DNA from 2 places in the Microbacterium sp. GCM10027623 genome. Region 2 is predicted to be linked to the other one. Evidence: predicted binding sites of a transcription regulator. Region 2 holds the regulator's gene; the other holds the start of a gene.

Region 1 (15,228 bases), on a different contig from region 2:
GCGACCTCGATGTTCGTCGGCTGGGGCATCCCCGTCGCGATCGTCGCGGTGATCGCCGCCATCATGTCTCTGCGCCGGCCGATCGAGAGCCGCTCCATGTCCATCTGGGCGCTGGTCCTGGGCCTGTTCGCCACACTGTTCAGCACCGGGTGGCTGATCTGGGCGGCCATGCAGTTCGAGATGCTGGGGTGACGGATGCTGGACGATGTCGAAGCCGCACGACGACGTGAGCTTCACCAGCGGGTCTATGCAGCCGGCGGGTCGCTGACGGATGCCGAGGTCGTCGAACTGCACGACCTGGACAATCGTCACCTCGCTGACGTCGCCGTCCCCGAGGCGCAGACCGCCGAATCCGACCCGGCTGATGCGGTCGTCCCCGTTCCGCGAGCGGACGAGGCCGGCATGGTTGTCGCCTCCACCCGCGCGGTGCCCGCCGATCCTGCAGAGTCTGACGCGCGGAGTGCGGAGAACTCGCCTGCTCCCGCTGCGCCGGCGCGGCGGTGGATGCTCGCCCTGGTCGCGGCGGTCGCCGTGCTGGTCGGGCTGGGTGCGGGCTGGCTGGTGTTCGGAGCCGGCACCGGTCGGATGACGATGACCGCGGCGCAGCAGGACACGTGGAGCGAGCTGGAGGCCTCCGGCGACTACGACCCGGGGTCGATCCAGGTGGTGGGCGCGAAGTACGGTGCGACGACGTGGAGAGCCACCCAGCAGGGCTCCACGCGGACGTGCGTCATTCTGACCTGGGGCGACCGCGACCCGTCGGCGGGCTGCCGCCCCACCGCCGGCGAACACGGTGACTTCGACCTGCAGGTGAGCCTGGACTACACGGAGGACGGCGACCACTACATGATCTTCGCCGTCCTCGCCGAGGACACCGACGGCGATCCGGTCACCGTCATGCAGCGGCAGAACATGACCGACGGCGGCTGGGACTGGCGGTCGCAGTACAGCGAGGACGAGCTCGTTCAGGTGGACCTGATCGAGCAGACCGGGTTCGACGGCGAGTGGCTGACCCTTCTCGGCTATGACGGTGCGGTCCCGATCTGGCTGTATCAAGGCGACCGCACGTGCCTGATGGTGCTGGTGCACGACGCGACCGAGGTCGCGCAGCAGTGCGGCTCTCTGACGACGGAGATCCCCCTTCAGCTGGCCGTCGGCGACGTGGTCTACAGCGTTCTCGACTCCCCTCGCGGTCCGTCGCTGACGGTCTTCCGCGCAGCGGTGCCGACCCAGATCACCTGCGACGCCGCAGCCGGGGACTGCACATCCATCGACGACACGACCGGCGAGATCGACTGACGCCGTGCGCCCCGCCAGCCCCGAGCAGGCCGGGTCAGACCCGGTCGGCGAGGATCGCGATGCGGCCCGCCGGGGTGCGGGTGAGGATCAGCGTCGCCTCCTGCGAGCCGCGGAGGTTCAACTTCTTGCGGAACGCCGCCGGATCGATGTCCATCCCGCGTTTCTTGATCTCCAGTCGGCCGATGTCGTGAGCGCGCAGTGCGGCAGAGATCGTCTTGGCATGCACGGGCATCGTCTCGCGGACCCGGAACGACTGCACGAAAGGGCTCGTCACAGCGGCATCGCCGGTGAGGTAGGCGATCTGCTCGTCGAGCATGCCCGCATCCAGCATCCGTCCGGCGTCGCCGATCAGCCGCGCGCGGATCACGGCGCCGTCGGGCTCGTGGAGGAACGCGCCGAGCGGGCGCACCGGCACGTCCCCCGCATCCGCGGCCGCGGTGAGCTCGTGGCGCTCGCCGGCCGACACGAGGAGCGCGGAACGGCGGACGCCGTCGCGCGCGAGCGCCCCGCTCCACAGCACCAGTTCGACGACGCTGCCGTCGGCGCTGACCCACTGCGCCTCGACATCGGCCGGGATGAGGTCGCGATCCAATCCCGGACCGAGCTTGATGCCGGTCGGATGCTGCCGGGCCACTTCGAAGCACCAGTCCAGCGACGGCGACCAATCGGAGGCCGACAACCGCCGCGTCTCGCTGTGTCCGGCCGTCCGCCTGGCGGGATCGAGCCAGACGGCGCCGTCGGCGGGTCCGTCGTCAGGATCAGGCACCCATTCCTCGGCGAGCCCGGTGCGCACACGGGCTTCGGTGCCGAAGGGAGCCAGGTTGTACGCCGCGATGCCTGCGGTCACCTCATCGGCGTCGACCGCGGTGACCCGCATGCCGGCGCCTGCGAAGGCGAGACTGTCGCCGCCGATGCCGCACCCCAGATCCGACACCGCGGTCACACCGGCCTGGCGCATCCGGACGGCATGCAGCGTCGCGACCGTCAGGCGCGTCGCCTGTTCGAGACCCGCACGGGTGAAGAGCATCCGTTCAGCGAAATCGCCGAACTTGGCCCGCGCCTTCACGCGCAGATGCGCCTGCCCGACGACCGCCGAGACGAGCTCGGGGGAGTGGCCGGCCGCGCGCAGCCGTGACACGGTCCGCGCCACCTCCGCGGTCGACGAGATGCCCCCGATGTCATCGAGCAGAGCGAGTCCCTCGCGGGTGAGCAGCGCGGTCAGCTCGGAGATCTCCACTCGATCAGCCTACGGACATCTGCGCGGAACGCCGCGCAGCTGGCACTCGCATTGCGTGAGTGCCAGCCATCGTCCTACACTGGAGTTAGCACCCTCGGTATGAGAGTGCTAACCAGTCTTCTGATTCTCAGTCAAGAAAGAAGAGGTACACCGTGTCGGTTTCCATCAAGCCGCTCGAGGACCGCATCGTCATCCAGCAGGTCGAGGCAGAGCAGACCACCGCAAGCGGTCTGGTCATCCCGGACACCGCGAAGGAGAAGCCCCAGGAGGGCGAGGTCGTGGCCGTGGGCCCCGGTCGCATCGACGACAACGGCAACCGCGTCCCGCTCGACGTCGCTGTGGGTGACCGCGTGCTCTACAGCAAGTACGGCGGCACCGAGGTGAAGTTCGGCGCTGACGAGTACCTGGTGCTCTCGGCGCGCGACGTGCTGGCGGTCGTCGTCCGCTGACGCGCGACGTTCTCAAGGGTCCGGATGCCATCGGCATCCGGACCCTTTGTCGTCCCCTATGCGTCCCCATCGCTGCTCCGCAGATCCCCCGTGGCGTCCCCGCAACGGTCGGGGCGACCCCCGATGCCTGCACTCGGCGAGAGTCCCACACTTGTCGAAGGCGCCACTTGGCACTCTCACGATCAAAGGGGATTCGATCATGGCTCTCGACGACAACGTCAACCTCCTCGGTGCTCAGTGGAATCTGGGGATCGCGGACTCGGGCAACAGCACCGACAACTCGGACAACTCCGACAACTCCGACAACTCGATGACGGACAACTCCGACAACTCGGACAACTCCGACAACTCGTTCACCGACAACTCGGACAACTCGGACAACTCCGACAACTCGGACAACTCGGACAACTCGGACAACTCCGACAGTTCCGACAACTCGATGACGGACAACTCCGACAACTCGATGACGGACAATTCCGACAACTCGGACAATTCCGACAACTCCGACAACTCGGACAACTCGGACAACTCGGACAATTCCGACAACTCGACCAACGACTCGTACAACGACAACTCGGACAACTCCGACAACTCGACCAACGACTCGTACAACGACAACTCGGACAACTCGGACCGCTCCTGGCGAGACAACTCCGACCACTCGATCACGGACTCGTACAACACGCTGTACGACAACTCCGTCACCTCGGGTGTGCGACAGTACAACTCCGGCTTCGGCGACGTGGGAGCGGGCGGCGGTGGCATGGGTGCCGTGGCCGGTGCCGGCGCGCTGCACATCGATGGGCGCACCACGCTCAACGACCAGTCGGTGAACCAGAGCATCTCCACCGGAGACGGTGGGGGAGTCAGCCAGACCTTCGGGCAGAGCAGCAACATCGCATCCGGAGACGGCGCGGCAGCGGCCGGGGGAGACGCGACGGTCACCCACATCGACACCGACATCACCATGGGCGACGTGTGGACCGGCAACACCTGGAACACGGACTCGTTCAACGAGGACTTCTCGGACAACTGGTCGGTCAACGACTCGTTCCAGGACAACTCCGACAACTCCGACAACTCCGACAACTCGGACAACTCCGACAACTCGGACAACTCCGACAACTCGGACAACTCGTGGACGGACAACTCGGACAGCTGGACTGTTCAGGACTCGTTCCAGGACAACTCGATGATCGACAACTCCGACAGCTGGACGGTCGACGACTCCTTCCAGGACAACTCGTCGGTCACGTCGGATCTGGACCTCACGCTGGACAACTCCAATGTCGACAGTCCCTTCGGGGACGCCACCGACCTGGCACTCTGAGGTCTGAGCAGGTGCACGACCTGGCCGGCCGTCCCCGTGGCGGTCGGCCGGGCATACCACGAGAATCCTGAAGCATCCGAGGGGAGCCGCAGTGATGGCTGACGAAACGGATGCCCGAGGGTCGGACGGTGTCGGGCAGGATCCCGCGCTCTGGGGAGACGCGGGTGCATTCGACCCCTTCGCCACCGACCTGTTCACTCAGGAGATCGCCAATATCGCGGAATCCGACTGGGACCTGGACGCCGACGAGATCTGGGGAGATCTCGACGGCACTCCGGATGTCGTGGATGACGCGGACGGCTCCGCATTCTTCGGCTGATCAGCTCACGGAGACGAGAGGGCGAACTGTGGCGGACGAGCATCCTGCTGGGGAGGCGAGCATCGCCGACGTCATCCATGACGTCGGCGATCTCGCTGCGTCTGCAGGCAGGCAGGACCTGGCGACACGGCTGGCCGGCACACGCGAGCGCTTGGCGGATCCGTCCGTGCGGGTGATCGTGGTGGGAGAGTTCAAACAGGGCAAGAGCAAGCTCATCAACGCGCTCGTGAACGCGCCGGCGTGCCCGGTCGACGACGACGTCGCGACAAGCGTCCCCACCACCGTGGCCTACGCCGAGCAGCCCTCGGCCTGGGTGATCGAGCGGCCCGACGGCGACGGAGCGCAGCCGCGGCGTCGTCAGATCCCGCTCGACGAACTCGCCGACTACGTGTCCGAACGCGGCAACCCGGGAAACGAGCGGGGCATCCTCTCGGCCGAGGTGCTGCTTCCGCGCGAGATCCTGCGAGGCGGCCTCAAGCTCGTCGACTCCCCGGGCGTCGGCGGACTCGAATCCTCCAACTCCCTCGCCACCCTCGCTGCCCTCTCCTCGGCGCACGCCGTGCTGCTCGTCTCGGACGCATCGCAGGAATACACCGAGCCCGAGGTGCAGTTCCTCCGCCACGCCATGCGCATCTCTCCGAACGTCGCCGCCGTGCTCGCCAAGACCGACCTCTATCCGGAATGGCGCCGCATCGAGACGATCGATCGCGCCCACCTGGCCGGCAGCGAGGACGTGCCGATCTTCTCGGTCTCCAGCGACCTGCGTCTCCTGGCCGCCGAGTTGCAGGATCGCAGTCTGAACGACGAGTCCGGCTTTCCCGCCCTCGTCGCCCATCTTCGTCGTGAAGTGCTCGGTCGCGCGGAGCTCATTCACGAGCGCAGCGCCGTGCACGAGCTGCTGTCCGTCGTCGACCAGCTGGGGATGTCGCTGCGCGCCGAGCTGAACGCCCTGCTGAACCCGGAGGACACGCCGCGGATGATCGCGGAACTGGAGATCGCCAAGGCGAAGGCCGATGAGTTCCGAGGTCGCTCCGCCCGCTGGCAGGTCATGCTCACCGACGGCATCGCCGACCTGGTCGCGGATATGGAATACGACGTGCGCGACCGGCTGCGCAAGGTTCAGCGCGAGGCGGAGCGCGCGATCGACGAGGGCGACCCGGGGCCGATCTGGGACCAGATCACCGAGTGGCTGGACCAGCGCGTCACGGCGGCCGTGTCCGAGACGTTCGTGTGGACGGACGAGCGCTCCCGCTGGCTGTCCGAGGAAGTGGCGGAGCTGTTCAGCCAGGACGAAGCCGACATCCCGGTCCGAGACGTCTCCGACATCGGAGGTGTGCTCGACCCCGTCGAGGGAATCGGCGACCTGGAAGCGGGACAGCTCGGCGCGGGGGAGAAGATCTACATCGGCCTGCGCGGCTCGTACGGCGGTGTGCTGATGGTCGGACTGGCGACGGGTCTGATCGGGATGGCGCTGATCAATCCCCTCTCTCTCCTGGCCGGTGTGCTCGTGGGCAGGAGGGCGTACCGGGAGGACATGAGCAATCGGCTCAGCCGGCGTCAGCAGGAAGCGAAGATGATCGTGCGACGCTACGTGGACGAGGTCACCTTCCAGGTCGGCAAGCAGCTCAAGGACCGGTTGCGCCTGGTGCAGCGCACCGCCAGGGACCACTTCGGCTCGCTCGCCGAAGAACTGCACAGTTCGCTCTCCGATGCGCTCCAGCGAGCGAGGCAGGGTGCGACCGGGTTCACGACGTCACGGGATCAGCGGGTCGCGCTGCTGAAGGAGCGGGTCGCCGAGTTGGAGCGCGTGCGACGCGCCATCCCCGCGCTTCCGCCCGCTCCCGCCTACGCCGCCGTCCACCGGGATCCGCGGGCTTCGCGGTCGGCCCAGCCGCAGCCGGCCGCCCTGACGAGGGCGGCGCTGCGTCGTGGTGGGGAGGACTGATGCCCTCCGGCGTGATCTCCGACACCGAGGAGCTGCTGCGCGCCGCGCGGATGGTGTACTCGGGGGACCGCGAGGAACGCGCGCTGATAGATCAGCTCGACACGCGACTGCATGAGCCGCTGCGGCTGGCCATCGCGGGGATGGTCAAGGCGGGAAAGTCGACCCTGCTCAATGCCCTGCTCGGTGAGCGCATCGCCGCGACGGACACGGCTGAATGCACTCGGGTGGTCACGTGGTACCGCCACTCGCCGACGCCACGGATCACCATGCATCTGCGCGACGGCAGCGAGAGCCGCATGCCGATCCGGCGGGAGGGTGGCCTGCTCACCTTCGATCTCGGCGGTCGTACCGCTGAGGAGATCGAATGGATCGACGTGGGCTGGCCGCTGGACGGGCTCGAGTCGCTCATCCTCATCGACACCCCCGGCATCGCATCGCTGTCGCCGGAGACCTCTGCCCGCACGACGCGCTTCCTCACCCCCGATGACGCACCGTCCACCGCGGATGCGGTGATCTACCTCATGCGACACCTGCACGGCTCCGATGTGGGGTTCCTGGAGGCGTTCCGCGACACCGCCGCCGGTGCAGGGCAGAGCATCTGCGCCGTCGCCGTCCTCTCGCGATCCGACGAGGTCGGCTCCGGTCGGATCGACTCGCTGCTGTCCGCCCGTCGTGTGGCGCAGCGCTATGAACGCGACGGCGACCTCGCCGCCCTCGCTCTCGCCGTCGTGCCGGTGGCCGGGCTGCTCGCGGAGGGCGCGCGCACACTCCGCGAGAGCGAGTACATCGCGTTCCGGGAGCTCGCAGGACTCGAGCGGGCGGCCCGCGAGGGTCTGCTCGTCTCCGCAGATCGCTTCGTGCGGGAGAGCACCGCCACCGGGCTCAGCATCGGTGTGCGGGAGCAGCTGCTGGCGCGGTTCGGCATCTTCGGGGTCCGCCTCTCCGCAGCGCTGATCCGCGGGGGCGTGTCCAGTTCCTCGGAGCTGTCGGAGGCCATGGTGCAGCAGAGCGGACTGATCGAACTGCAGGAGTTCGTGCAGCGCCACTTCCATCCGCGATCCGACATCCTGAAAGCACGCGGTGTCGTGCTGCAGCTGCAGGCGATGATGCGGCGCACGCCCAAGGAGGGATCCGAGGAGATCCGGGCCGGAATCGAGAGGTTCCTCGCCTCCGCGCACATGCTGGACGAGCTCGCTCTGCTCGCGCTGGCACGATCGCGCGGGCTGCCGCTGGACGCCGCCGACGCTCGAACGGCGGAGCGGATCCTCGGATCGGACGGCGTGACGCCGTCCGCCCGTCTCGGGCTCGCGGCTGACGCGCCCCGGGAGGTGATCGCCGAGCGTGTCCTCGCCGAGATCGACCGCTGGCGGGTGCTGAGCGCATGGCCGACCGCGGCGCCCGCAGCGCTGCGCGTTCATCGCGCTGTGCTGCGCAGCCTCGACGGCGTCGCCTCAGAGGTCGGCGCGGGCAGGGCCCTGCGGTCCCCGGCGCACGTCGAAGCGGCGGGCGGACCAGCCGAGGGCCGGGGGCAGGATGCTGATCAGCAGCGCGAGGAGCACCAGCGCGGCCTGAGCGGCAAGAAGGGGCTGCAACGGCGCGCCCTGCGGGCCCTGCGCCACCCATCCCGGTGACAGCACGACGACGAGTGACAGCAGCGCCAGCGTGAGCAGCTGCCACCAGCGCACCTGCGGTCGTCGGCTCATGAACGACACCAGCAGGGTGATCTGGGCGAGCACCACGGCGACCAGCATTCCGAAGACGACCCAGAAGACGATGTCGGCGGCCGACTCGTAGGCCTGCTGACTGCGCCCCGCGGTGACGGTCTCCGCCCGGTCGGCGATGAGCGGAAGGAGTTCTTGGCGGATCACGAAGAGGTAGACGACGTTGAAGGCGCCCACGCCGAAGCTGAGGATCCACAGGAGCTGCGTCAGGCGGATCGAGAACGGCGGCGTGGCCTTGACCAGCACGGGTGCGGCGTTCGGATTGCTGAGCGGCGGGCGGGCCGGCAGCTCCCGAGACGCGTACGGCGCGACGGACCCGGCACCCCCACCCGGAGATTCGGGGGAGGATGCCGGGTCGGCCCTTCCGGTGGTGTCAGTCATCCTCGACCGGACCGTCGATGGGCAGGTCGTCCAGCGCGGCGCCGGTCGCATCGGCGTCATACGCGTCGGTGCTGTCGGAGGTCATGTCCCCTTCGAGCAGATCGGCCGGCTCCGGCACGTCCGCGGGCGGGGCCACCGGTTCGGACGCGGGGGCCGCTGCCGCGTCGGCCGCCTGGTCGGCGGGCGCCGCGGCCGCCACGGAACCGGGGTCGGAGGACTGCAGGACGTCGGCGTCGGTGTCCACCGGGGGGTCGTCCGCGGCGGGCGCATCCGAGTCGGGGTCCGTGCCGGTCTGGTTGAAACTGTCGTCGTCGGTCCGATTGCCGATCGTCACGTCGCCCAGCGAGACGTCCGTGTCCGAGTCGCTCACCGACACGTCGTCTCCGGCGGCGATCGCGCTGTCGCCGGAAGCGACCACGGCGTCCTGATCGAAGACCTGCGTGACGTCGCCGCCCTCCGTCCAGATGTTCTGGTTCACGGACTGATCCAGAATGGTCGAGCGCGCGTCGACCGTCGTGTACTGCTGTGCGTCGATCGTGTACTGCTGGATCATCCTGACGATCTCCCGCACGGCGCCGTCGCCACCCGGATCCGTCGGCGGCGGAGGCGGCGGGCTGCTGTGGTGCACCACCGAGGGATGGTCGACGATCACCGGTCGCACTGCCGCGACATCGGCCATGCACACGTCGGACAGTCCTCGCGCTGCGAGCGCGGCGTGCGGTGATCCCGCGAATCCGTTGGCGGCCTCGGGATCCCTCAGAAGGCTCATGATGAATGCGATGAGCGCGTCAGCGATGGTCTCGACTGGTGAAGTCATCTGCGGCCCCCTTCCCCTCCGGCTCGGGAGGGCTGGGCGGGTTGCGCCAGCACTGTCCGAACCTGATCAGATCGTATTGTCGACGGTCGCCGACGGCATCGGGGGTTTGCCCGATGCCGTGCATGGGGGGTCATGGGGTTTCGTCCTGAGGGGCCGAGTCCGGAGTGCCCTCGCCGAGCAGAAGCCGCAGCCGCGCGAGGAGTTCCGAGCGCGAGGCCGCCCCCAGACGATGCCTGATGTGCGCGATGTGATGCTCCGCCGTGCGGGGGGAGATGAAGATGGCCTCGCCGATCTCCGCGTACGTCTTCCCCTGCAGCACGAGGCGGGCGACCTCGATCTCCCGATCGCTGAGGACATCCGCCGGGGCGGCCTTGGTCTGCGCCGGCGCGTCGTCGTCCGCAGTCGGCACGGGACGGCGAGGGCCGTCGTTCGGATGCAGCTCCCGTGCGCAGGCGAGCAGCTGCGCGGCGACCTTGCGGTCGGTGCTGCGTGCAGCACCGTGACCCGCCAGCCGTGCGGCATCCCAGATCAGGCCGGCGGCGGCGAGGCCTTCGGCAGCGGAGACGACGGCGTCCACGTCGACGGATCCGGCCAGGACGTCCGTCCACACGCGACCCGCCTTCGCCATGCCGGCCGCCACCCGGCTGTGCGCCGCGGCGTTGACCAGTGCTCTCGCATGCGGGGCGAGCCGGTCGGGACGACTGAGCAGTATGCCCTGCTGGATGCCGGCCCAGTGCACGTGCGACGCCCAGAGAGGGGGACTGCCCAGGCTCTCGACGATCTGCTGAGCGCGCTGCAGATGCGGCTCGACGCGTGCGGCATCGCCTGCCCGTGCCGCGGCGCTGGCCAGTTCGCCGAGCGGATGCAGCAGGAACAGGTCGACGTCGGCGCGCAGCAGAGTCGGCCGCGCGTCCTGCCACGCCGCCTCCAGCCCCGCCGCGTCCTCGTAGCGGCGCGCTATCGCCACGCGCACGGCCTGCAGAAGCAGCGCATCCCGCGTGCACAGCCGCTCCCGCCCGCCCGCCAGAGCGCTCTGCAGGCTGCTTCTCGCCTCGGCGGGATGCGCGCGGTGGGCGGCCACCCAGGCGCGCCACAGCAGCAAACGCGTGCGGCCCCACGGGCCGCCGTGATCGCGTGCGATCGCGTCGTCCAGCACGGTCTGCGCGGTCGCCAGGCGGCCCAGGTTCAGAGCCACGACGGCGGCGACGACGGCGGGGAGCTCGCACAGCGGGTCGCTGCGCCGCGACGTGGTGTAGATCTCCGCGGAGCGGACCAGATCGGTCAGCGGCGACTCCGTCGCCCGTGGCCCCAGGGTCGACCGCAGCGCGCCGCGCAGCAGGTCGGTCGACACGCTCAGTGCGGAGGGCAGCGCACCGGACTCCCGCGGCGGGTCACCGGGATCCTCGGCGCCCACACCGAGGGCCGCGATGGTCGCGTTCGCGCCGGTCACGGCATCCGACGGAGGTACCGCCTGACTCACCCGATGCGCCTGAGACATCAGGGCGCGGGCCGACCAGGCTGCTGCGGCCACGGCGATCAGCGACGACTGCGCTCGGCCGGGTCCCGAAGCGAGAGCGTTCTCGGCGAGAGTCGTGGCCTCATCGAGGGCGCCCGCCGACCATGCCGCACTCGCACGCCGGGGTGCGAGCGCCTGCTCCTGCGCGCCGCACTGCACTGCGGCCGTGTACAGCTCGCCGGCCAGATGCGGCTGATCCGGCAGGATCCGATCCGCTGAGGAGATGAGCGCGTCCGCGACGCGTTCGTCGCGCAGGGGTCGCAGACCCTCAGGATCGCGCAGCGACCCGGGGAAACGCGTGCACAGGTCGATCAGCCGATGAGCCGGCAGTGCCTCGCGCACGGCGAGGCGCACGACGGGCGCGGCTTCGCCGTTTCGCAGCAGCAGCCCTTGGGCGTATCCCTGCAGTGCCCAGTCGGATCCGGCGTCGGCGTCGGTGAGGGCCTCACCCGGTGCCGCGACGCACACCTCCTCGATGGTGCGTCGCAACCGGTCGTCGATGGTGTCGAGTCTGTGGAGGATGTGCTGGGCCAGGGCGCGATCCAAGGCTGTGTGGGCGCCATCGTGGGCGCATTCACGCGGGTCGTGGTACTGCACGGCGGCTGCCACGAGCCAGGCGATGCCACGGGTCGCTTCGAGGATGTGCTCGATGCAGGCTTCCGGAAGGCGGAGATCCAGGGATTCGAGGCGGTCGAGGAGGTCGGCCCGCGTGACGTGGCCGAGCACGATCGCGGGGGCGTGCTGCTCGAGCCGCTGCGTGATGGCGCGCAGGGCGGGTCGCGTGGGCCACGGACGCCGAGCGATGATCAGCGACGCCGCAGGGTCCTCGGCGCGTTCGCCGAGCTGCTGCAGACGCTGCTCCGAGAGCAGGTGGAGGTCATCGACCAGCAGCACGCGCTCCAGGGGGATGCCGGGGATGTCGACGGTGATGTCGTGCAGCAGCTGCACCTCGCGCGCCTGCTCGGCGAAGAGCTCGTACAGGTGCTGCAGGCCGCTGGACTTGCCGGAACCGGCCGTTCCGATCAGCGCCCCTCGGGCGGTGCGGCGGCTGATCGCGTCGATCGCAGGCCGCATCCGGCGCTCCCAGCTCAGCGGAGACCCGGCCGCAGGGCGATGCCCAGGTGCAGTCCGCTCGGGGGAGGCGGGGGAGGTGCGTGGCATGGCATCGGGGTGGTGCAGTTCAGGCCGCCGTGGCCTCGCGGGGCAGGTCGGTCGGCGACGACGGCTCCGTGGTCGCCGGTGCCGGTTCCGCCGATGTGACCGACGGGTCGGAGGCGGATGTCGGCACGGGGTCCGACGCGGGCACGGGATCGGATGCCGGTGCCGGGTCCGATGCCGGTGCGGAGTCGTCTGCGGGATCGGATGTCGGCGTCGGGTCGGCCGCCGGGGTCGGGTCCGATACCGGCGTCGGGTCGGGGTCGGCGACCGGATCGGATGTGGATTCCGGCTCGGGGCCGGCCTCGGTGGGCGGGTCCTGCGTCGCAGGTGGTGAGGGGACCGGCGTCGCCGGGACGATCGGTGTCGACGTGGGCGGCGTGGTGCCGCCCGTCGGCGTGGGATCGGCCGCGGGGGCGGAGCGCGGGGGCGAACTCTCGGCGGGTTCGGGCCCTGGCGCATCGATCGATGGTCCTCCACGACGCGGTTCCGCGCGATCCACCGGTGCGTCCTCGAGGTCCACAGCATCGGAGCGGTTTGTCTCGCCCGTGTCAGGGTCGGCGGGTGGCGCGTCGTCGCCGCGCGTCACCCCGTCCGCTGAGTAATCGGAGACCGTGCGCACCAGTGACCGTGGTTCACCGCGACGCGGTTCCTCCGGAGAGGACCCGTTGGCCGCATCCGAACCGCCGCCGAGCGGGGTCGTCGCGGCGAAGACCATCCCGGTCGCGATGATCACCCCCGCCGCGACCATGGCAGCTGCCGCCCCGTACGGAATCCGGAAGGGCGCCGACCGCACAGCGGTCACCGCGCCGTGTGACGACTGCCGGGGTCGTCCGGTCGACGACCGCGTCGCCGCCGGACCATCTCGGCGCACGGCGGCGGACTGGGGCGCCTCCTGCCGGGCGGAGAGTTCGAGTGCCGCCGATCGCCGCTGCAGACGAACCGACGCGATGCGTGCGATCGACTCCGCGACGGCGAACTGCGGATCGGCGGGAACGGTCAGCGGCCGGTCGAACCGCGCGGAGAGGATCTGTGCGACGAGGGGGATGCGGGCGGAGCCGCCGACGAGGACGATCTCGTCGACGTCTGCGACGTCGATCCCGGTGCTCTCCATGGCCTGCTCCAGCGCGCCGAGGGTCCGGGCGATCGGCGCCGATGCCATCGCGTCCAGTTCCGAGCGGGTCACCCGCACGGTCGAGGTGCGCCCGCCGACCGCGATCGGCACCGAGACGTCGGCGCTGAACGACAGTCCTTCCTTCGCTCTCACGACCGCTGCGCGCGCCGCCAGCAGCTCCGCACGGTCCGGGCGCTCTCCGGTATCTCGTCCGAGCAGGGAGAGGACATGATCGAGCAGCGCCGCGTCGACGTCCTCGCCGCCGACGTCCATCGTCTGCGGTTCACCCAGCACGCGTCCACCGCGCAGCAGCGTCGCCTCGACCGAGCCGCCGCCCAGGTCGTACACCCCGACCGTGTGACCGCGCGACGACGACGACGCCAGCTGCTGCGCCACGACGACGGCCGAGGGCATCATCGTCACGTCGTCGACACCGAACTCGCGCAGTCGTTCGCGCACGAGAGTGGCGCGATGCCCGCACCACGAGCTCGGATGCGCGATGGCGACCGCAGCCGGTCGGGCGCCGTGCTCGGCCGACACCGTCTCGAGGATCCAGGCCACCAGACGGGCGAACAGCTCGTCCGCGCTCACCGCGAACCCGCCGACGACGAAGGGCACCGGGGCGCCGATGCTGCGGGTGAACTGGCGGACGACGCGCTCGGGACGGTCTCGACCGCGCTCAGCCGCCTCCGTGCCGAAGACGGCGTCACCGTCATCGGTGATGAACGCGAGCGCGGGGATGTCGGCCCGTTCGCGTCCCGCCGCGGACGGAGCGTCCTGCGATTCCTCATGCGCAGCAGCGCGGATGATGACCGTCGTCACACCGGTCATACCTGCGTCGAGCGCGAGTACGAACTCGCTCATCGATTCCCGCCGATTTCCCCAGTATCCAGATTCGGATGCGCCCACTATAGGCGCTCCGCAGCCGTGAGGGAAGAGGCTTCTACCCGCGTAGTCGCATCCCTCCGAGACCTGCGCCACTAGGCTTGCTCGGTGAGCACGAAGTCCGCCGGCACCCTGTACACGATCGCCGCGTATCTGCTGTGGGGCGTCTTCCCACTGTACTTCATCCTGCTGGCGCCGACGGGCGCGTTCGAGGTCGTCGCCTGGCGTCTGCTGCTGACCCTGGTCTTCTGCCTGCTGCTGCTGGTCGCCACCCGGGGCTGGCAGAGGGTGACCGAGATCTGGCGCCGACCCAGGCTCCTCGCGCTGACCGCGCTCGCCGGCATCCTGATCTACGCGAACTGGCAGGTGTTCGTGTTCGCGACGATGAACGAGCAGGTCGTCGAGACGAGCCTGGGCTACTTCATCAATCCGATCTTCACGGTGCTCCTGGGCGTGCTGGTGCTGCACGAGCGCATCCGCACCGCTCAGTGGGTGGCGATCGGCATCGCCGCCGTCGCGGTGGGCGTGATCATCGTCGCCTACGGCTCCTTCCCCTGGATCGCCCTGTCGCTGACAGCCTCGTTCGGGTTGTACGGGCTGGTGAAGAAGAAGATCGGCCCGGCGGTGGATGCCGTCAGCGGGCTCACGCTCGAATCGTTCTGGATGATCCCCGTCGGGGTGGTGATCCTCATCGTCGTGGCCGCGAACGGGGGTATCACGATGGGAACCGTCAGCCCGGTGCACACGGTGCTGCTCTGCTGCGCGGGCATCGCGACCGCCGTGCCGTTGCTGCTCTTCGCCGCCGGTACGCGCAGGGTGGATCTGAGCCTGGTCGGGATGATCCAGTTCATCACGCCGATCATGCAGTTCCTGCTCGGCTGGGCGGTGCTCGGCGAGCCGATGCCGACGGAGCGCTGGATCGGCTTCATCCTCGTGTGGGTCGCGATCGGGGTCTTCCTCGGTGACATCCTGCTGCACAAGGGCCGCGCGCGCCGCGACGCGCCGCCACCGCTGGTCTGAGCGGCCGAGCACGGGGGAGCGCCGCGATCGGATCGTTAAG
Region 2 (15,228 bases):
CGGGGGAGGCTCTGCGGAGCCGGTGTACTCGAGCGAGAGCAGACCGCCCATCGAATGCCCGACCAGCAGCACCCGGCCCTGCCGGGCCGCGTCGCGCACGGCCGAGTCGATGGTGAGCAGCGCGCCCTCCAGAGTGAAGGCCTCCGCCATCCGGCTGCCGTGTCCCGGCAGGTCGACGGCGTGCGCCGGGATGCCGTGCTCGTCGAGCCACGCCACCTGCGACCGCCACATGGTCGCGGAGGTGCGGATGCCATGTACGAGAACGACCTGGACAGCCACACTCCCAGCATAGGAAAGCGGGGCCGGTGGATGAACCACCGGCCCCGCTCGCGATCGCCGGGCCGAAGCTCAGCGGATCAGATAAGGATTACTTCTCCCAGCCCACGTTCTCCACCGGCTGCACGCCGAAGAGGTCCAGGCCCACGTAGGGCTCGGGGGTCAGGTTGGCCAGACCCTTCTTGGCTGCGGAGATCGACGGACCGTTGTAAAGCGGGATGATGCCCCACTCCTGGTAGATCTCGGCCTCGAGCTTCATCGCTGCCTCGGTCTGCTTGACCGGGTCGCTGATGGACTCGACCTCGTCGTGGATCCTCTGGTCGGTCTCGGCGTTCTGCACACCGGACAGGTTCAGACCCTGGTCCTGACCGTACAGCTGGAAGAACCAGGCCGCACCGAACGGGTCGGACGAAGTGAACCGCAGACCTGCGACGTCCCAGTTCTTGGAGTTGTAGTCCTCGGCGAACTTGTTGGAGGGGCGGACATCGATCTTGAGCTCGATTCCGACCTCCTTCACCGACTTCTGCATCGACTGCGCGAGCGCAGCCTGCGTCGGGTCGTCGCTGAAGACGGGGTACGTGACCGAGAGCTTCACGCCGTCCTTCTCGCGGATGCCGTCGGAGCCCTTCTCCCAGCCGGCGTCATCGAGGATCTTGTTCGCGGCGTCCGGGTCGTACTTCCAGCCCGCCTTCTCGAGCGAGTTGCTGTAGCCGGGCTGGAACGAGAACAGAGTCAGAGAACCAGCCGGGTCCTCCGTGTAGTCCAGGCCGTTCCACGCGATCTTCTTCTGCTGCTCGATGTTGATCGCCATGAAGAACGCCTTGCGAACCTCGACGTCCTTGAACTGCGGCTTCTCGGCGTCGACCTCGAGGATCGTGTTTGCGGTCTGCTGAGCGCGGTGGATCGTGATGTCCTTCATGTCCGCGACCTGTGCGAGGCGGTCCTTGGTCGCCACGCCGACCGTGTCGATCTCGCCGTTCTTGAAGGCGTTGATCGAGGCCTGTGCGTCCATGCCCTTGAAGGTGACCTCATCGAGCAGGGGCTTGTCGCCCCACCACTTGTCGTTCGGCTTGAACGAGACGAAGTCCGTGTTCGCGTCGAACTTGTCGATGGTGTACGGGCCGGCACCCCACTCGGGGTGCGGGTTGTCGATCATCGCGGTGTTGAAGGTCTCGGGGTCGGCGAGCTTCGGGTGGATGACGCCGCCGTTGAACGGCATCTGCGGCCAGGCGAACTCGCTCTTGAAGGTGACGATCGCGGTCTTGGGCGTGTCGCCCTGCTCGACCTTCTCGATCTCCTTGTAGCCGTCGATCGCGTTCGGGACGAAGCCCTCATCGTTCGAGCGGTTGGCCTTCCACGTGGCGTCGATGGCGGTCCAGTCCATCGGGGTGCCGTCGTTCCAGGTCGCCTTGTCGGTGAAGGTGAAGGTGAGGACCGTCTTGCCGTCCTTGACCTCGTCCTTCCACTCGTCGAGGTAGTTGTCGTTCTTGTAGAGCGTGCCGTCCGGCTTCATCAGGATGATCTGCGGCATGTACCAGGCAGCGACGCGCGCGGTGTCGGCACTGGCGTCACCGTTGAACGCGTTCAGCTGCTCCGGGATCTCGTTGATCGGGAAGTTGACGGTGCCGCCCTGCTTGAGGTTCTCGCGCGGCTGCGGGTTGTAGTCCGCGGCCTGCGTCTCGGGGGCCTTGTCGCCGCCCTTGTCGCCGCCGTCACCGGTGTTGCCGGTGTTGGCTGCACACCCGCTCAGTGCGAGTGCGAAAGCGCCGGTTAGTGCCAGCGCTCCCATCAGCTTGTGCTGCTTCATGGTGCTCCTTTCGCCTTTCGGCGTGTCATAAGGGGAAGATTAGTTCGCGTCGCGATGCGTTCGCGGCGACGACGAGTGAATCGTGACTAACCGTTATCGGACGGTGACCCGACGGTTACCTGACCGACATATCGGATGATTCTCAGACAGTCGCGGGCCGCGTGCTCATGCTCTCGGCGTCGAAGATCACGCGCTGGCGCGTGCGCTCGATGTCGGGGTCCGGCACGGGGATCGCCGACAGCAGAGCCTGCGTGTACGGGTGCTTCGGGTTCTCGAAGACCTCGTCGACGTCACCGTGCTCGACGAACTCGCCGAGGTACATCACGGCGACACGGTCGGCGATGTGGCGGATGACAGAGAGGTCGTGCGCCACGAAGAGGTACGAGAGACCGAGCTTCGCCTTGAGCTCGTCGAGCAGGTTGATGACGCCGGCCTGGATCGACACGTCCAGGGCGGACACCGGCTCGTCCAGCACCACGATCTTCGGGTTCGTCGACAGTGCGCGAGCGATGCCGATGCGCTGTCTCTGACCGCCGGAGAAGGCACCGGGGAAGCGATCGCGGTGCGCCGGATTCAGGCCCACCAGATCCATCAGCTCCTGCACGCGCGTCTGGATCTCGTCGCGGGGCATCCCGATGGCCTGCATCGGTTCTGCGATGATGTCGGTCACCGTCATGCGCGGATCCAGGGCGCCCATCGGGTCCTGGAAGACGATCTGGATGTCGTGGCGCAGTTCCCGCTCGAGCTTCCTGTTGTGCAGTCCGTTGACACTGGTGCCGGCGATGATGATGTCGCCGTCCTCCTGCTTCTCGAAGTTCATGATCTCGAGGAGCGTGGTCGTCTTGCCGGAACCGGACTCGCCGACGATGGCCATGGTCTCGCCCTCGCGGACATCGAAGCTGATGCCCTTGACGGCGTGCACCTCGCCCACCTTGCGCTTGAACAGCGCGCCTTTGAGCAGGGGGAACGTCTTCACCATGTTGCGGACCTCGAGGGTGACCGGCCGCTGCTCGCGGGGGACGCGGGTGAGCTCGCTCTCCGGAATCACGACGGGCGGGTACACCGGCAGCCCGCCGATGAGCCCGTCATCGTCGATCTGATCCGCCCGGATGCAGGCGGCCTCATGGAATTCGCCACCGCTGGTGACCACCGGTTCGAGGTCGGGTTCGCGTCGCACGCAGGCGTCGATCGCGATCGGGCAGCGCGAGGCGAACGGGCAGGCGTCCGGCAGATCGATCAGCAGGGGCGGGTTGCCCTTGATCGGGATCAGCGGCTCCTTCTCGGCCTTGTCCACCCGGGGAATCGCGCCCAGGAGACCGATCGAGTAGGGCATCCGGGTGTTGTGGAACAGTTCGTGCGCGGCCGCGTGCTCGACAGGCTTGCCTGCGTACATGACCATGACGTCGTCCGCGGTGCGCGCGACCACGCCCATGTCGTGGGTGATCATGATCACCGCGGCGCCGGTCTCGTCCTGAGCCTTCTCGATCAGATCGAGGATCTGCGCCTGGATGGTGACGTCCAGGGCCGTGGTGGGCTCGTCGCAGATGATCAGCCGCGGGTTGTTCGCCATGGCGATGGCGATCACGACGCGCTGACGCATGCCGCCGGAGAATTCGTGCGGGAAGGACTTCATCCGCCGCTCCGGGTTGGTGATGCCCACGACGGTGAGCAGTTCGAGCGACCGCTCCCAGGCCTCCTTCTTGGAGAGTCCGCGGTGCACGGTCAACGCCTCGACGAGCTGATCGCCGATGGTGAAGACGGGCGTGAGCGAGGTCAGCGGGTCCTGGAAGACCATGGCCATGCCGTTGCCGCGGATCATCGACATCTGCTTGTCGGACTTGCCGAGCAGCTCCTGGCCCTCGAACTGGACGGAGCCGGTGACCTTCGCGTTCTCGTCGAGCAGGCCCATGATGGCGAGTGACGTGACGGACTTGCCGGAGCCGGATTCGCCGACGATTCCGAGCGTCTTACCGGCCTCGAGGTCGAAGGAGACGCCGCGGACCGCGTCGACGCGCCCGGCCTCGGAGGCGAAGCTGACCGTGAGGTCGCGGACGGAGAGGACGATGTTCGTGGTGGGGGTGCTCATGCGCGGCCTCCAGCCGACGAGGTGGGATCGAAGGCATCGCGCAGGCCGTCCGCGATCAGCGCCATCGAGACGGTGAGCAGGGTCAGCGCCAGGGCGGGGAAGTAGAACAGCCAGGGTGCGCTCGTGACGCTGGCGGCGCCGTACCCGATCAGCGAACCGAGCGAGACATCGGGGAGCTTCACGCCGAACCCGATGAACGACAGGCCCGTCTCGGTCATCACCGCGCTCACGACGCCGAGCGTGAAGTTGATCACGAGGAGTGAGCCGATGTTCGGGACCAGGTGGCGCAGCACGATGCGCATTCCGGAGACGCCCATGTAACGGGCAGCGTCGACGTACTCGCGCTCGCGCAGCGACAGGGCCAGCGTCCAGATGACGCGGGCGGGGAAGAACCAGCTCACGAAGATCATCGCGAGGGAGATCACCCGCCAGTCCCCACCGGCGTCATTGGAGATCAGAGCGAGGATCAGGAAGGTCGGCACCACCATGAGGAAGTGGATGACGATCAGGGTGATCTGCTCGACCCGGCCGCGGAAGTACGCGGCGGCCGTACCCACCACGGCGGACAGGACGGTGACGCCGATCGACACGGTGAGAGCGATCATCAGCGAGCGCTGCAGTCCCACGGCGGTCTGCAGCCAGTTGTCGTTGCCTGCCGCGTTGGTGCCGAACCAGTGCTCGGAGGAGGGGCCCGTGCTGAGGTTCAGGAAGTCCTGATCGTCGATCTTGTAGGGCGTCAGAAGGGGGACGACGATCGAGTAGATCACCATCAGGATGAAGATGATTACGCCGGCCACGGCCGGCTTGTTGCGCATGAAGCGGCGCGTGTACAGCGTCCACTTGCTCAGCTGCTTGGCGGGGACGCGCTCGTCGGTCGTCTGGGGGCCGACCTGCGGCTGCACGGTGGGGTCGATCATGTCGGTGCTCATATCAGCTCACCCTCACTCGCGGGTCGAGGACGACGACGGCGATGTCGGCGAGCAGGGCGCCGATGGCGGTCAGCACGGCGCCGAAGGCGGCGACGGCGACCACGCCGTGCACGTCGTTTCCGTTGATGGTGGTCAGGAAGTATCGGCCCATGCCCTGCCAGGCGAAGATGGTCTCTGTCAGGATCGCGCCGGTGAAGATCGCCGGGATCGAGAACGCCACCTGCGTGGCGACGGGGATGAGCGAGGTCCGCAGCGCGTGCCGGCGGATGGCCTGCTGCTTGGTCAGTCCCTTCGCGCGTGCGGTGCGCACGTAATCCGCGCTGATGTTGTCCAGCAGCAGGGTGCGCTGCAGGAAGTGATACTGGGCGTAGCCGATGATGACCAGGGCGATGGTCGGCAGGATGAGATGCTGCAGCGCGTCGATGATCACCGGGAAGAACCCGGTCACTCCCTCGGTCGAGGATCCGGTCACGTAGAAGACGCGGGTTCCGACCCAGTTGTTGAAGTTGATGGCGAGGATCACCACCGCGAGGCCGGCGACGATGATGTTGATGTTCATCGTGACGATGGAGACGCCCTGCCAGATGCGGTCACCCAGCTTGTACTGGCGGGATGCGGTGTAGACGCCGATCCAGATGCCCAGCAGCGTTGCGATGATCGTGGCGCCGAGCACGAGCTCCGCGCTGACCCACATGCGGAACGCCACCTGATCGTTCACCGAGCCGCCGGTCGGGCTCACCCCCCAGTTCCACTGGAAGATGATGCCGGAGAACCAGGTCCACCACCGCTCGATCAGCGGGACGGTCGCGTCGAGATTGCGCGGGCGGAGCAGGTTCTCGATCTGCTCGGGGCTCATCGGTGGCTTTCGGCCGACGTAGTTGCTGTGCGGATCGAGGAACGACCAGGCCAGGAAATAGGTGACGTTGGTCGCGACCACGATCATCAGCAGCCAGCCGAGTGTCCGGCGCACGAGATACTTGATCAAGGTGGTGATTCTTTCTCTTCTACAGCACGCGCGGGATCTGCCGACGCAACGCTGGGTCGGGATGATATTCAAGCATCATCCGCGCGATTACGCACACCGACAGCGCGGCCGGCTGTGATGGAGTCCTGAGCATCGCGACACTCGGTGTCACGACGGGCGGGCAACTTCGCGAGACTATCACCGGTATCTCCGAATGGGGTTTTCCGCACCCGACTCGTAGACTTGGCAGAACCCTTCCGGCCGCCTCAAGGACCACATGTCACCCCGCGCTATCACCCCGTTGTCGCCGTCGGCGACGCCCGCCACGCAGATCCGCAACTTCTGCATCATCGCTCACATCGACCACGGCAAGTCGACCCTGGCCGATCGGATGCTGCAGATCACGGGTGTGGTCGCCGACCGCGACATGCGCGCCCAGTATCTCGACCGGATGGACATCGAGCGCGAGCGCGGGATCACGATCAAGAGCCAGGCCGTGCGGATGCCGTGGCAGGTGGCCGCAGACGCGGCGGCGGGCCCGCAGACGTTCGCGCTGAACATGATCGACACGCCGGGGCACGTCGACTTCACCTATGAGGTGTCGCGCTCGCTGGCGGCCTGCGAAGGCGCGATCCTTCTCGTCGACGCCGCGCAGGGCATCGAGGCGCAGACGCTGGCCAACCTGTATCTCGCGCTCGAGAACGATCTGACCATCATCCCGGTCCTGAACAAGATCGACCTGCCGGCTGCCGACCCCGACAAGTTCGCGAAGGAGCTCGCCGATCTGATCGGCGGACGCCCCGAGGACGTGATGCGAGTGTCCGGCAAGACCGGCGTCGGCGTGGAGGACCTGCTCGACAGGATCGTGCAGGAGATCCCCGCCCCGGTCGGCGACGCCGATGCTCCGGCGCGGGCGATGATCTTCGACTCCGTCTACGACGCCTACCGGGGCGTCGTCACCTATGTGCGCATGGTGGATGGAAACCTCTCGCCGCGCGAGCGCATCCAGATGATGTCGACCCAGGCGACGCACGACCTGCTGGAGATCGGCGTGTCGAGCCCGGAACCGATCCCGTCCGAAGGTCTCGGCGTGGGAGAGGTGGGCTACCTGATCACGGGCGTGAAGGACGTCCGGCAGTCGAAGGTCGGTGACACGGTCACGACGGCGCGCGGGGCGGCATCCGAAGCGCTCCCGGGCTACACCGATCCCAAGCCGATGGTGTTCTCGGGTGTCTACCCGATCGACGGCAGCGACTACGGCGATCTGCGGGAGGCGCTCGACAAGCTGAAGCTCTCCGACGCATCCCTGCAGTACGAGCCGGAGACCTCCGTGGCGCTCGGCTTCGGCTTCCGCTGCGGCTTCCTCGGTCTGCTGCACCTGGAGATCATCACCGAGCGGCTCTCGCGCGAGTTCGGGCTCGACCTGATCACGACGGCGCCGAGCGTGATCTACGAGGTCATGACCGACGCGGGCGAGGCCGTCACCGTCACGAACCCGAGCGAGTATCCGGACGGGCGTGTGGCATCGGTAGCCGAGCCGATGGTCAAGGCGGCGATCCTGCTGCCCAAGGACTATGTCGGCACCGTCATGGAGCTGTGCCAGTCCCGACGCGGCTCGCTGCTGGGCATGGAGTACTTCAGCGAGGAGCGCGTCGAACTGCGGTACATGATGCCGCTCGGCGAGATCGTGTTCGACTTCTTCGACCATCTCAAGTCGCGGACCCAGGGCTATGCCTCGCTGGACTACGAGCCCGCCGGCGTGCAGACAGCCGACCTCGTCAAGGTGGACGTGCTGCTTCAGGGCGACAAGGTCGATGCGTTCAGTGCGATCGTGCACCGCGACAAGGCGTACGCGTACGGCACCCTCATGACCGAGCGCCTGCGCAAGCTCATTCCCCGACAGAACTTCGAAGTGCCGATCCAGGCGGCCATCGGCGCGCGGATCATCGCGCGCGAGACGATCCGCGCCCTCCGCAAGGACGTGCTGGCCAAGTGCTACGGCGGCGACATCAGCCGCAAGCGCAAGCTGCTCGAGAAGCAGAAGGAGGGCAAGAAGCGCATGAAGATGGTCGGCAGGGTCGAAGTTCCCCAGGAGGCGTTCATCGCCGCCCTGTCCGGCGACGTCGAGGGGAAGGACAAGAAGTAGCCCTTCGATTCCCGCGCTCCACGCTGAGCGCCGCTTCGGGTCGCTGTGAGCCTCGGGGCGCGTGGGCCCGGCGCAGGGACCACCACGGGCGGGTCGTGATGTCCCGTCCAGGTGCGTCCCGTAGTGTTGAACCCATGCGTCGCGGGACATTCCGAGAAGGTACGGTGGACTACGCCGCGGTCGGGGCGACTCACGCCCCCGATCTCATGCAGTATCCGCCGGAGCACAGCATCCCCGCTGAGGACTCGTGGCGGATCGGCAGCGGGGAGGACCGCTTCCGGACAGCGGCCGAGGCGCTGCTGTCGTGGACGGCGCAGCGGGCGGCCGGACTGCAGCTGAGCGACGTGCGCCCCGAGTCGGGCGCCGCGTACACCGGCGTCAGCTTCGACGCGGAGGGCACGCCGATCGCCCCCAACCGCACTCAGCTGGAGCAGCGCTTCGATGCCGAGGGCACCCCGTTCGCGGCACCGGGCATGACGCTGCGGCTGCGTGGGCGTGTCAAGGGAATGCGCGCGGATGCCGAGCTGCGGGTGATCTCGGTCACCGAGGAGCGCCGCCGGGTCGGCTTCGTGCTGGGCACGCTGGGCGGATCCGTGGTGAGAGGCGAGGAGTCCTTCGATATCGAGTGGCGCGAGGCGACCGACGAGGTCTGGTTCACCGTGCGCGCCTTCGACGCCCCGGCTTCGCTGCTCTACCGCCTGCCCGGTCTGGTGCGTCGACGTCGACGCGAGCTCTTCGCCCGCTACCTGCGTGCGATCTCGCCGCTGTACGCGACGCCGATCTGATGGCAGGGCCGCTACCGCTGGGCGATCCGGCGCCGACGGACGGCAGGCTGCCCGCGGACCTGCACGTCGACACGACGACGCCGTTCTCCGCCTACCTGCACGTGCCGTTCTGCCGCGTCCGCTGCGGGTACTGCGACTTCAACACGTACACCGCCACCGAGTTGCGCGGCGCGCGCCAGGACCAGTACGCCGACACGCTCATCCACGAGATCGAGTTGGCGCGGCGGGTGCTCGACGAGGCCGGCGCGCTGCGTCCGATGGACACGGTCTTCTTCGGCGGCGGCACGCCCACTCTTCTGCCCGCCGGTGATCTCGCGCGCATGCTGCACGCAGCATCCGAGGCCTTCGGGATCCGCGACGGCGCCGAGGTGACCGTCGAGGCGAATCCGGACACGGTGACTCCGGAGGTGGTGCAGACACTGCGGGAAGCCGGCGTGAACCGACTCTCCATCGGCATGCAGTCCGCCGTCCCGCACGTACTCGCGGCACTGGATCGCACGCACCGTCCCGAGAACGTGGACACCGCGGTCCAGGCGGCGCGCAGCGCCGGCCTGGATGTCAGCGTCGACCTCATCTACGGAGCCCCCGGGGAATCGCTGTCGGACTGGGAACAGTCCCTGGACGCCGCCCTCGCGCTGGAGCCGGACCATATCTCCGCCTACGCACTCATCATCGAGGACGGCACGAAACTCGCCAGGCAGATCCGGCGGGGCGAAGTACCCGCCCCGGATGACGACCTGCAGGCCGACATGTACGAGGCCGCCGATCAGCGACTCGCCGCCGCCGGATTCGACTGGTACGAGGTGAGCAACTGGGCGCGCCGGTCCGCGGACCCGCAGGTGGACCATCGTTCGCTGCACAACATGGCGTACTGGCGGGGTGCGGATTGGTGGGGCTTCGGGCCCGGCGCGCACAGTCACGTCGCCGGTCTGCGCTGGTGGAATGTCAAGCATCCTGCGGCGTACGCGCAGCGACTCGGCTCCGGGGACTCTCCCGCCGCCGGCCGCGAACAGCCGGACACTCGCGCGCGCACCCTGGAGCGCGTGCTGCTGCAGAGCCGTCTCGCCGAGGGTCTTCCGATCTCGGAGATCGCGGAGGACTACCGAGTCCGGGTGGCCGAACTGATCTCCGACGGGCTCATCGACCCGGCATCCGCGCTGCGCGACGACCGGGTGCGCCTCACGCTGCGTGGCCGCCTGCTCGCGGATGCGGTCGTCCGGGCGCTCACCGAGTAGCGGGTTCACGGCCTGCAGGGCTCAGGAATCGGCAGCGGGGTAGGATTGGCACTCGGAAGGTCGGAGTGCCAGCGGGGAGGGATCATGGTCACAGAACGAGGACTCGAGGTTCTCCGTGCGATCGTTCAGGATTACGTCGCCACGCACGAGCCCGTCGCCAGCAAGTCGATCGTCGAGCGGCATGCGTTCGGTGTCTCGGCCGCGACGATCCGCAACGACATGGCCCTGCTCGAGGACGAGGACCTCATCGAGGCGCCGCACACCTCGTCCGGACGCGTTCCGACGGACAAGGGCTACCGCGTCTTCGTGAACCACCTCTCGCAGGTGCGGCCGCTCTCGACCGGGCAGCGCAATGCCATCGAATCGTTCCTCACCGATCCCGCCGACCTGGACGACCTCATGGCGCGCACGGTACGCGTGCTGACCCAGCTCACCGGTCAGGTCGCGCTGGCGCAGTATCCGTCGTTCGCGCGAGCCAGCATCACGCACATCGAGCTCGTCGCCCTCGCCCCGAATCGGATGCTGGTCGTGCTGGTGACCGATGCGGGCGGCGTCTCCCAGCGCATCGCGCCGCTGCCCATCCTCCTCGACGACGAGGACGTGGCGGTGCTGCGCGCGCAGCTCGCGTCGCTCATCACCGGGCGCGCTGTCGGCGAGGCCTCGGACCGCATGCAGCTGCTCATCGACGCGGAGCAGGCGACGGCGATTCCGCGACTGCATCCGGCACTCGTCGTGCTGGCCGGGGTGATCTCCGAGGAACTGGCCGAGTTCCGTCAGGAGCGGCTCGTGATGGCGGGAGCCGCCACGCTCGCCCGCCGCGAGCAGGACTTCCGCGGCAGCATCCATCCCCTCCTCGAGGCGATCGAGGAGCAGGTGACCCTGCTGCGGCTGATGAGCGAGATGGTGACCGACGAGCACGGGCTCGCGACCAGCATCGGCACCGAGAACGCCCCTTTCGGGCTCGGGGACGCGTCTTTCGTCGCCAGCAACTACGCCGCGCCCAGCGGCACCGCACGCGTCGGTGTGATGGGGCCGACGCGCATGGACTATCCGAGCAACCTCGCGGCGGCCCGAGCCGTGGCGCGCTACCTGTCGCGCATGCTCGAAGAAGACGGCACCGGACGCTGAGGCGTCGGGTGGAAGACATTCACGCACACGCAGAAAGGTGATCGTGGCGGATCATTACGAAGTACTCGGGGTCTCCCGTGACGCATCGCAGGACGAGATCAAGAAGGCGTATCGCAAACTCGCCCGACAGCTGCATCCCGACGTGAACCCGGGTGAGGACGCGTCCGAGCGGTTCAAGCTCGTGACGCACGCCTACGACGTGCTCAGCGACGACGAATCCCGCCGTCGCTACGACATGGGAGGCGACGACAGCAACGGCTTCGGCGGTTTCGGCGGCTTCGGGGACATCTTCGAGACGTTCTTCGGCGCCGCGGGTGGAGGCGGCCGTGCGGCCCGCCCGCGGTCGCGTCGCGAACGCGGCGAGGACGCGCTGGTGCGCCTGGATCTCGACCTCGGCGACGTCGTCTTCGGCGTGCACCGGGACATCGAGGTCGATACGGCCGTGCTCTGCGAGACCTGCAACGGCAGCTGCTGTCAGCCCGGCACCTCTCCGGTGACCTGCGACGTCTGCGGCGGATCCGGACACGTCCAGCGCCAGGTGCGCAGCCTGCTGGGCAACGTCATCACGACGCAGCCGTGCGGCAGCTGCGAGGGCTTCGGCACGAGGATCGAGTCCCCCTGCGGCGCCTGTGCCGGTCAGGGGCGCGTGCGCACACGGCGCACCGTCGCTCTCGACATCCCTGCCGGCGTCGAGACGGGACTGCGGCTGCAGCTGCCGGGTTCCGGCGCCGTGGGCAGGGCGGGCGGTCCGAACGGAGACCTGTACATCGAGGTCACCGTCGCCCCGCATCCGGTGTTCAGCCGGGAGGGCGACGACCTGCTGGCCACCCTCGAGGTGTCCATGACGGATGCGATCCTCGGCACCACGACGACCATCGAGGGTCTGGACGGGCCGGTCGATCTCGAAGTGCGCACGGGAGTGCAGTCCGGTGACGTGCTGACGATCAGCGGCCGCGGGATCACGCCGCTGCGCGGCAGCCAGCGCGGCGACCTCCGCGTGGGCGTGCAGGTGCTGACCCCGACCCGGCTGGATTCCGCGCAGCGCAAGCTGATCGAGGAGTTCGCGAAGAAGACCAAGGCGCCGGAGCCCAGACTGTCCCAGTTCCAGCAGGGCCTGTTCTCGAAACTGCGCGATCGCTTCCGCAGCCACTGAGCTCACTGACCGCCGGACCCCGATCGGAGCCGACATGGCCCTGCACTTCATCGTTCCCGACTGCGCGGACGCCGCGATCGGCGACCTCATCTCCCTGACCGGCACCGAAGCCAAGCACGCGTCGGTCGTGCGCCGGGTCCGGGTGGGGGAGACCATCACGCTCGGCGACGGGAAGGGCACGTGGCTGGAGGGGACGGTCGACGACGTCTCCGCGTCGCGGGTGACGGTGCGGGTCGGCTCGCGCAGCACCCAGGAGGTCCCCGAGTCCCGTCTCGTGCTCGCGCAGGCGCTGGCGAAAGGCGATCGCGATGAACTCGCGGTGCAGGCCGCATGCGAGCTCGGCGTCGACCAGGTCATCCCGTGGCAGGCCGCTCGCAGCGTCTCGCGCTGGGAGGGCCCGAAGGCAGCGAAGGGACGTGAGCGCTGGGCGAACATCGTCCGCGAGGCGGCGAAGCAGGCCCACCGCGCCTGGGTTCCCGACGTCACCGCGGTGGAGACGACCGCGCAGCTGGCGGTGCGTGCTGCGGATGCCAGGATGCTGGTGCTCGATCCGTGGGCTCCCACGCGGCTGTCCGCCGTCGTGCCGGACGGGCGCGACATCCTCCTGGTGGTGGGCCCCGAAGGCGGCATCGCCCCGGAGGAGCTGGAGCGGCTGGAGGCGTCGGGCGGCGAGCGGGTCAAGCTCGGAGACACCGTGCTGCGCACGTCGACCGCGGGTCCCGCGGCGATCGCGGTGCTCTCCGGCATCCTCGGCCGCTGGTGACCCTTCGACAGGCCCAGGGACCGTTCGACGGCCCAGGGACCCGCCGACAGGCTCACGGACCCGGATAAGCTGAATCCATGACAGAGCCCTCCATCTTCACCCGCATCCGGAACGGGGAGATCCCCGGCGAGCTCGTCGCGGAGACCGAGCGGGTCTTCGCCATCCGGGACATCGATCCGCAGGCGCCCGTGCACCTTCTCGTCATCCCCAAGACCGAGCAGTACCGCGACGTCACCGAGCTGGCCGCAGGAGACCCCGGTCTGCTGGCCGAGGTGGTCACCGTCGCCCAGCAGCTCGCGACCGAGCACGCGAACGGCGAGTACCGGCTCATCTTCAACAAGGGCGCCAGCGCCGCACAGTCCGTCTTCCACGTGCACGCGCACGTGCTCGCCGACATCGAGAAGGGCAAGCTCGTTGGCTTCTGACACCGCACCATCCTCCGACGACGGGGCCGCGCATTTCCCCGCCCAGCCGGAGCGAACCGAGCGCATCTACGCCGACGGCGTCGCCATGGTGCAGCTGCTGGGCCCGCAGGACCGTCTGCTGCGCATGCTCGAGAAGCAGCATCCACGCGTCCAGGTGATGGTCCGAGGGAACGAGATCAATCTGGGCGGCTCGGCATCCGACGTCGAGGACGCCAAGAAGCTGGTGGAGGAGCTGCTGGAGATGACGCGCTCCGGACACGACCTGCTGCCCAGCGACGTGGAGCACTCCGCCCGCATCCTGCGGCGGGAGGAGGGCCCGCGTCCCAGCGAGGTGCTCGGCGAGGCGATCCTGACGACACGGGGTCGGGTGATCCGGCCGAAGACCCTCGGGCAGAAGGAGTACGTCGACGCGATCGAGGAGAACACGATCGTGTTCGGCATCGGCCCTGCCGGCACCGGGAAGACCTACCTCGCGATGGCCAAGGCCGTGCAGGCGCTGCAGCGGAAAGAGGTGCAGCGCATCATCCTGACGCGTCCGGCGGTCGAGGCGGGGGAGCGGCTGGGCTTTCTGCCCGGCTCGCTGACCGACAAGATCGATCCGTACCTGCGCCCGCTCTACGACGCGCTGAACGAGATGATGGACCCCGAGGTCGTGCCGCGCCTGATGGCGACCGGCACCATCGAGGTGGCGCCGTTGGCGTACATGCGGGGTCGCACCCTGAACGACTCGTTCGTCGTGCTCGACGAGGCGCAGAACACCACCCCCGAGCAGATGAAGATGTTCCTCACGCGCCTCGGCTTCGGCACGCGGATGGTCGTCACCGGCGACATCACGCAGGTCGATCTGCCGCAGGCCGCGTCGGGGCTGCGTCTGGTGACACGGGTGCTGAGCGACATCGAGGACATCCACTTCTCACGCCTCACCAGCGACGACATCGTGCGCCACTCGCTCGTGGGCCGGATCGTCGACGCCTACAGCGAGTACGACGAGCGACGCACCGCCGCGCGCGTCGAACGCGAGCAGGCGCACGAGTTCGCGAACCGCGCCGAGCGGCGAGCGGGCACGCGCCCGAACCCGAGAGACCGGAAGCCGAGACGGGGCCTGGAATGATCGAGATCAACAACGAGTCGGCGATCGAGATCGACGAGACCGTCCTGCAGCGACTCACGGACTTCAATCTCGCGCAGCTCCACGTCAGCCCCGACGCCGAAGTGGCGATCGTGCTGGTGGACGAGGGTGCCATGGAGTCGCTGCACGTGCAGTGGATGGACGAGCCCGGTCCCACCGACGTGCTCAGCTTCCCCATGGACGAGCTGCGGCCGGGCAGCCCGGATCGACCGACCCCGCCCGGGCTGCTGGGCGATATCGTGCTGTGCCCGCAGGTGGCGGAAGCGCAGGCCCAGGCGGCCGGTCATACGCTGATGGACGAGCTGATCCTGCTCACCACGCACGGGCTGCTCCACCTGCTGGGCTTCGACCACGCCGAGCCCGACGACGAGCGTGAGATGTTCGGGCTGCAGAAGACCCTCA

Evidence for each region. Region 2 encodes HrcA, which represses chaperone genes, less so after heat shock. Its sites were predicted from a motif close to TTNGCACTCGNNNNNNNCGAGTGCNAA; they were not measured.
Region 1: the regulator HrcA is predicted to act here: its motif matches at 2,576-2,602, upstream of groES (co-chaperone GroES).

Annotation. Positions count from the first base shown of each region.
Region 1 covers NZ_JBHTHE010000001.1:1,498,403-1,513,630, forward strand. Annotated here, with positions in the region: gene ACFQY2_RS06860 (hypothetical protein) at 1-192, shown strand, start outside; gene ACFQY2_RS06865 (hypothetical protein) at 196-1,299, shown strand; gene ACFQY2_RS06870 (SAM-dependent methyltransferase) at 1,334-2,536, opposite strand; gene groES (co-chaperone GroES) at 2,689-2,985, shown strand; gene ACFQY2_RS06880 (hypothetical protein) at 3,185-4,315, shown strand; gene ACFQY2_RS06885 (hypothetical protein) at 4,410-4,634, shown strand; gene ACFQY2_RS06890 (dynamin family protein) at 4,594-6,579, shown strand; gene ACFQY2_RS06895 (dynamin family protein) at 6,579-8,210, shown strand; gene ACFQY2_RS06900 (IniB N-terminal domain-containing protein) at 8,674-9,498, opposite strand; gene ACFQY2_RS06905 (LuxR C-terminal-related transcriptional regulator) at 9,629-12,088, opposite strand; gene ACFQY2_RS06910 (Hsp70 family protein) at 12,195-14,147, opposite strand; gene rarD (EamA family transporter RarD) at 14,277-15,188, shown strand.
Region 2 covers NZ_JBHTHE010000002.1:843,080-858,307, forward strand. Annotated here, with positions in the region: gene ACFQY2_RS11385 (alpha/beta fold hydrolase) at 1-279, opposite strand, end outside; gene ACFQY2_RS11390 (ABC transporter family substrate-binding protein) at 368-2,083, opposite strand; gene ACFQY2_RS11395 (dipeptide ABC transporter ATP-binding protein) at 2,226-4,169, opposite strand; gene ACFQY2_RS11400 (ABC transporter permease) at 4,166-5,086, opposite strand; gene ACFQY2_RS11405 (ABC transporter permease) at 5,100-6,083, opposite strand; gene lepA (translation elongation factor 4) at 6,340-8,208, shown strand; gene ACFQY2_RS11415 (DUF1990 family protein) at 8,343-8,993, shown strand; gene hemW (radical SAM family heme chaperone HemW) at 8,993-10,228, shown strand; gene hrcA (heat-inducible transcriptional repressor HrcA) at 10,313-11,356, shown strand; gene dnaJ (molecular chaperone DnaJ) at 11,400-12,509, shown strand; gene ACFQY2_RS11435 (16S rRNA (uracil(1498)-N(3))-methyltransferase) at 12,544-13,272, shown strand; gene ACFQY2_RS11440 (HIT domain-containing protein) at 13,350-13,697, shown strand; gene ACFQY2_RS11445 (PhoH family protein) at 13,783-14,808, shown strand; gene ybeY (rRNA maturation RNase YbeY) at 14,805-15,228, shown strand, end outside.